Regions from separate parts of the Erythrobacter sp. HKB08 genome, predicted to be linked through region 2. Evidence: predicted binding sites of a transcription regulator. Region 2 holds the regulator's gene; the other holds the start of a gene.
What was found. Region 2 encodes LexA, which represses DNA repair genes until DNA is damaged. Its sites were predicted from a motif close to GTTCCNCNCTTGTTCT; they were not measured.
Positions count from the first base shown of each region.

Region 1: the regulator LexA is predicted to act here: its motif matches at 1,917-1,932, upstream of recA (recombinase RecA).

Region 1 covers NZ_CP035310.1:2,199,261-2,202,521, forward strand. Annotated here, with positions in the region: gene EO245_RS10600 (class I SAM-dependent methyltransferase) at 1-587, opposite strand, end outside; gene recA (recombinase RecA) at 779-1,840, opposite strand; gene EO245_RS10610 (DUF4139 domain-containing protein) at 1,980-3,261, opposite strand, start outside.
Region 2 covers NZ_CP035310.1:1,957,468-1,960,728, reverse strand. Annotated here, with positions in the region: gene EO245_RS09470 (ComEC/Rec2 family competence protein) at 1-1,523, shown strand, start outside; gene lexA (transcriptional repressor LexA) at 1,550-2,233, opposite strand; gene EO245_RS09460 (molybdopterin molybdotransferase MoeA) at 2,317-3,261, opposite strand, start outside.

The DNA.
Region 1 (3,261 bases), 240 kb from region 2:
TCGCTCCAGCCTGCATCGGACAGGATGCCGTGAACATGGGACTGGTCGGAGAAAGCGAATGGGCCGGGCGAGAAGCGGTCGGGTTCGACGAAGGAATCGGGCGGCAGGAAACCGGCAACCCGCTCCGCCCAGCTGTTTTCCTGGAAGCTGCGGAAACAGGAAAAGACGAGCCGCGCATCGCGCGAGGAGATCGAGCGGAGATGCGAGAAGGCGGCGACAGGATCTTCGAAGAACATCACGCCATGGCGCGACATGAGCAGGTCCGGCGCGAAGAATTCGCGCGACCATTGCGAGGCGTCGCCATGGACGAAGTCGATGTTCGAGAGGCGCAGGGCGCGCGAGCGTGCAACTTCGATCAGCTCCTCGCTCACATCCAGTCCGACGATTTCAGCCGCCGAATTGCCGCGGGCGAATGCGAGGCTCAGCTCGCCGGCGCCGCAGCCGATATCGAGGACGCGTGGTGCGGTGGTGCCCCTGGTCTTGGACAGGAGCGCATCGGTCAGGCCGCCGAAACTGCGATCGGTCTTTTCCCACTGGCTTGCCCAACTGCGGCCTACCCGGCCTTCCCAGTCAAGTTTGGTTGTCATTCGTCCGCTGTCCTTTCGATGAAGGCACTCGCAATGCGAACCAATCGATAACGCAGGCTACTCCGCATAACCACGGCAAGACGTGGTCTTTCAACGAAAAACCGGCGCGGATCCGTTGGGGAGGATGCTCGCGCCGGTTTCCCGGTTTTCCGGGCCGACTGGACGGATGGCCCGCTTGAAGAGATCGAGGATCAGTCGTCCGCGTCCGGACCGGTCATCATCTCTTCGGCGACTTCGTCGGTGCGGCCGCGGATCGCAGCTTCCAACTTGTCGCGCATCTCTGGATTGTCCTTCAGGAACTGCTTGGCGTTCTCGCGGCCTTGGCCGATCCGAACGCTGTCATAGGAGAACCACGAACCGGACTTCTCGACGATCCCGGCCTTCACGCCGAGGTCGAGGATTTCACCGATCTTGGAAATGCCCTCGCCATACATGATGTCGAATTCGACCTGCTTGAACGGAGGAGCGACCTTGTTCTTCACGACCTTGACGCGGGTCGAGTTGCCGATGATTTCGTCGCGGTCCTTGATCTGGCCCGTGCGGCGGATGTCGAGGCGAACCGAGCTGTAGAACTTGAGCGCATTACCGCCGGTCGTCGTCTCCGGGTTGCCGTACATCACGCCGATCTTCATGCGCAGCTGGTTGATGAAGATCACCATGCACTTCGAGCGGTTGATCGAGCCGGTCAGCTTGCGCAGCGACTGCGACATGAGGCGGGCCTGCAGGCCGACGTGGCTGTCACCCATCTCGCCTTCGATTTCCGCACGCGGCACGAGTGCGGCGACGGAGTCGATGACCAGGATGTCGATCGCATTCGAGCGGACCAGCGTGTCGGCGATTTCCAGCGCCTGTTCACCGGTATCGGGCTGCGAGACGATCAGCTCGTCGATGTCGACGCCGAGCTTCTTGGCATAGACCGGGTCGAGCGCATGCTCCGCGTCGATGAAGGCAGCGGTGCCGCCGGCCTTCTGCGCTTCCGCGATCGCGTGGAGGGTCAGCGTCGTCTTGCCCGAGCTTTCCGGACCGTAGATTTCGATGACCCGGCCCTTCGGCAGGCCGCCTACGCCGAGAGCGATGTCGAGGCCGAGCGAACCGGTCGAGATCGTCTCGACCTGCATCGCTTCCTTCTGGCCAAGTTTCATTGCCGAGCCCTTGCCGAATGCCCGGTCGATCTGAGCGAGCGCCGCATCGAGCGCCTTCTGACGGTCCACGTTCGATTCCTTACCTTCTACGAGTTTCAGACCAGCCGCCATGACATGCCCTCCAACAGTTTCCTAGGGGCCATGCCCCGCTCTTCAACTGTTGGGTTTGTACCCACTTTGTTCTCATAGAACAAGGGGGGAACATAATTTTTTCCGGAAGGCCGGGAAAACGGCAGAAATACGCGCGTTTTCAATCCTCTTCGCGGTCGAGCCGCCGGATCTTCCACCGGAATTCACGGGTCTGTCCGGGCGGAACATCGATATAGGCGACCCTGAAACCCTTGTGCAGCTCGTCCGGATTGCCGCGCGCGCGAATGTCCCAGTCGCTCGGGGTACCAAGCGAGAGGCGAACCCGCGCCATGCGGGAATTCGCATTGCGGAGAACGGCACGCATTTGCGCCCACTTGCCAGCTTCGAGCCGGTCGGCGGCGGTTTCGTCTTCCAGCTGGCACAGGCCGCGCACCATGCTGCTCTCGGAAATCTCGATCTCGACGTCCTGCGTCACCGCGTAATCGTAGATCCGGCGCTCGGCGATGAGGAGCGGTCCGGCTGAACTCGGCTCGAAAACCGTGACGCCGCCGGAGGGCAACGCGACCCCCAGCCCCTTCTCCTCTTCGTTCACTGTCTCGAGGTTCAGCGTGGTTCCCTGCAGCCGGTCGGACCAGTCGCCTTCGGACCATTCATAGGGATTGCACGATGCACTGTAGACGAACTTGCCCTCGACGCGCTCCTTGTCGAGGAAGGCGACCTGCTTGAGGCCCTGCGCGCGGACATCGACCCGTTCGGGAATGCGGTAGAGTTTCAGGTCGCCCAGCTGCTCTTCGGATGCGATGACCATGACGGGCGCTGCTGATTCCAGCGCATTCGCCATGCGCGATCCGGTGACCACAATCCGGTCTTCCATCGCCATTGCCATCGGCGGAGGCGGAGGGGGAGGAGGCGCAGCGGGGGGAAGCAGGTCGCGTTCCGGAATACCGGTGGCGGTGCTCCCGATCGGGTAGCATGAAAGGCGCACCGGATTTCCCTCCGGCGCTTCGGCAAGCGACTCGAAATCGCTTTCGATATTGAGCGTTCCTGCCACCGCGAGAAGCTGAGCGTTCTCGAAGCCCTGGTAATTGTCGTTGAGGATCGTCAGCCAGCTCATCAGGTCGAAGAACACCTTGCCCTTCGCCCCGCCCTCGCCGAGCCGCGCGACATAATGCGCTTCCCAGTCGAAGCCCCACGACAGGTACGTTAGTGTGACCGTGTAGGTCCCTCCTGTCCTGTCTCGCGTGTCGATCGAGAACACGGGATTGGCGGACAGGCCGGTGGGCACGCGGTCGAAAGTGAGCTTCTCCGGCAGGCCGGAGCAGCGTACCGCTTCGTAGCCGGCGGAGGTCTGGAGAACGATGCCGCCGTCCGCGCGCGTTCGCAGGATCGCCTCTTCGGTCTTCGCTTCTCCCGAGGCCGGGTTGGTCCGCGTTATCCGCACG
Region 2 (3,261 bases):
TGTCCGCCACCGGCTCGCTGATCGGTGAGATGGAGGTTATCGAACAAGGGCAGGCGGGCTCTCGAATCGCACCGTTGCAACGCGGCCTTTCCAGCCATGTTCGCGAGCGGCTCGACGGATCGCCTGCCGCGATCGCAGCCGCCTTCGCCAGCGGCGACCGAGGCGCGATTGCCGAGGCCGATGAGGAGGCGATGCGCGATGCTGGCTTGACCCATTTGCTTTCGATCAGCGGTCTTCATGTCAGCGCGGTGATCGCAGCGGCGTATCTGCTGGCGCTCAAGCTGGTCGGACTGTTTCCTTGGATTGCGTTGAGGGTCCGATTGCCGTTGGTCGCAGCAAGCGTCGGAGCGCTGGCGGGTATCGGCTACACCTTGCTCACGGGCGCGGAAGTTCCGACCGTTCGTAGCTGCATCGGAGCCTTGCTGGTCCTTGCGGCGCTTGCTCTCGGGCGAGAGCCATTGTCGATGCGCATGGTCGCAGCTGCAGCATTTGCGGTATTGCTCGCATGGCCCGAAGCGCTCGTCGGGCCAAGTTTCCAGATGAGCTTTGCGGCGGTGCTGGCGATCGTCGCGCTTCACAACAGCGGCCCGGTAAAGGCGTTCCTTGCCCCCCGAGAAGAAAGTTGGGCGAGCAGGCTGGGGCGGCGTGCGATCATGTTGCTGGTGACAGGGCTGGTGATCGAGATTGCGCTGATGCCAATCGTCCTGTTCCATTTCCATCGGGCGGGAGTCTATGGCGCATTCGCGAATGTCGTCGCGATCCCACTCGTCACCTTCGTGGCGATGCCAGCGCTCGCAGTTGCTCTTACTCTCGACCTCGTCGGCCTCGGCGCGCCGGCATGGTGGATCGTCGACAATTCGCTCGAACTGTTGCTGGCGATCGCGCATTTCACTGCCGAACAACCGGGTTCGGTCAAGCTGATGCCGGAGATGCCGCTCTACGTCTTTGCGCTGTTCGTGGCGGGATCGCTTTGGCTGGCCCTTTGGCAATCAAGGATGCGGCTACTGGGTTTCTTGCCTTGGCTGATAGGTTTGGCCGCTTTTCTCGTCTCTCCCACGCCGGATGTGCTGGTGTCGGGAGATGGGCGCCATGTCGGGATAGTCAGCGGAGGCGAGCGCCTTCTAGTCCTGCGTGAAAGCAGGAGCGATTATGCAAAGGACAATCTGCTCGAACTGGCCGGCATGGACGGGGAGCCGGTGCCGCTGGCGCAATGGCCTGATGCGCAGTGCTCGCGGGACTTTTGTGTTCTCGCGATCGAGCGGGAGGGCCGGAACTGGTCGCTCCTGATGGCGCGCTCACGCGAACGGATCGAAGAGCGAGCGCTGGCGGCAGCCTGCGAGCGAAGTGATATCGTGATTGCCGATCGCTACCTGCCGCGAAGCTGTCGGCCGCGGTGGCTCAAGGCTGATCGAAACTTCCTGGATCGAACGGGCGGCCTGGCGATCGATCTGTCGAATGAGGAATTCAGGACCGTTGCCGAAGGGCAGGGGCAGCATGGATGGTGGCGCGGGCGGACCGACTAGCCGACTAGCCCGCCCGCAGCCTGCAATCAGTGGTAGCGGCGCAGCAGACCCGCCAGCTTGCCCTGCACCTGTACCTGGTCGGGTGCATAGACCTGCGGCTCGTAGCTCGCATTAGCCGGATCGAGCCGGACAAGGCCGCCGTCCTTGTGGAGATACTTGAGCGTCGCTTCTTCGTTGTTCACCAGTGCAACCACGATTTCGCCGTCGCGTGCCGTATCGGTCCGGCGAATAAGTGCGAAGTCGCCGTCGAAGATGCCTGCTTCGATCATCGAGTCGCCGGATACCTCGAGCGCATAGTGCTCACCCGGTCCGAGCAGGGCTGCCGGGACCGGAAGGCTCGACTGGCCTTCGAACGCCTCGATCGGGGCGCCGGCTGCGATCCGCCCATGGAGCGGGATTTCGATCACGTCGTTTGCAGGCTCGGGAGCAGCGCTTGGCTTGGCGGTCGCGCGGGCGACGACATCGTTGGCAGCAGGCTTCGCCCCGCCGACGCTATCTTCCGGAAGCTTGAGCACCTCGAGCGCACGCGCGCGGTTCGGCAAGCGCCTGATGAAACCGCGCTCTTCCAGAGCCGAGATCAGTCGATGGACGCCGGACTTGCTCTTCAGATCGAGCGCTTCCTTCATTTCCTCGAATGAGGGGGAAATGCCGGTTTCCTCCAACCTTTCCTGGATGAAGCGGATCAGTTCGTGCTGCTTTTTCGTCAGCATTGCGGTGTACTCCCTCGTCGCCGCGTGTGTCGTTCATAAAATGCGAACGAATGCGGAACAAGTAAGCAACCAATTTGGTGAGGTCAAGCGATTCCGCCATTTTGGAGCGGATAAACCGGAACAGGCGTTCCGCTTTTGGTCTCCCCGGCATCACATGGCCGGTCGATAAGGCAATCTGCTCGGGCGAGAGCATGGAGCGCAGCGCTGTCCTGGTTCTCCAGCGGTTCGACGGATCCATTGGCGGTTGTCCTTGCGCGCAGGAACTGGCGTCGCTTGCCGTTCGCGGGAAGGGCCGTCGCGCAAGGTCGCATCGTAACTTTCGGAAAAGGGTCGGATGCCCCGGCCATCGCTCGAACGGCGGGGAGCGCAAACAGAAACCCGGTCACGAAGCTGCTGACCGGATTGCCGGGCAGGCCGAGAATAAGCTGCGAGCCACGTGTCGCGACCATGAGGGGTTTCCCGGGCTTCATGGCGACGCGCCAGAAGTCGATCGTGGCGCCAATCTCGGCGAGGGCCGGTCGCACTAGGTCGTGATCGCCGACCGATGCACCGCCGGATATCACGATCAGATCGGCATCGCGGTGACTAGCCAGCGCTCGCGAGATCGTCTCGAGATCGTCGGGCAGGGGTGGCTCGACAGCTACAGTGGCGTGCTCTCCCGAGAACATCGCCGCCAGCATGTCGCCGTTGGTAGCGCGCGACGGTTCGGCAATCAGTTCGTCGCCGCATTCCAGGACGACGATGCGCGGAGGCTTGAACACAGCCACTTCGTCGACGCCTGCTGCCTTGCAGAGCGATAGTTGAGCTGCCCCCATCCGTCGACCTGCATCGAGCAGTTCCTCGCCGGTCTCAAAATCCTCTCCGGCCCGGCGGATATAGCGGCCGGGCTGGGGCAATTCGGTAGCCGAAAGTCGATCGCCCGAAAGCTGCGCCTCCTCCTTGATGACGATCGCATCGGCGCCGAGCGGTATCTCTGCTCCAGTCGAAATTCGGACCGCCTGGCCTGCCGAGAGCGCTTCGGCAAATGC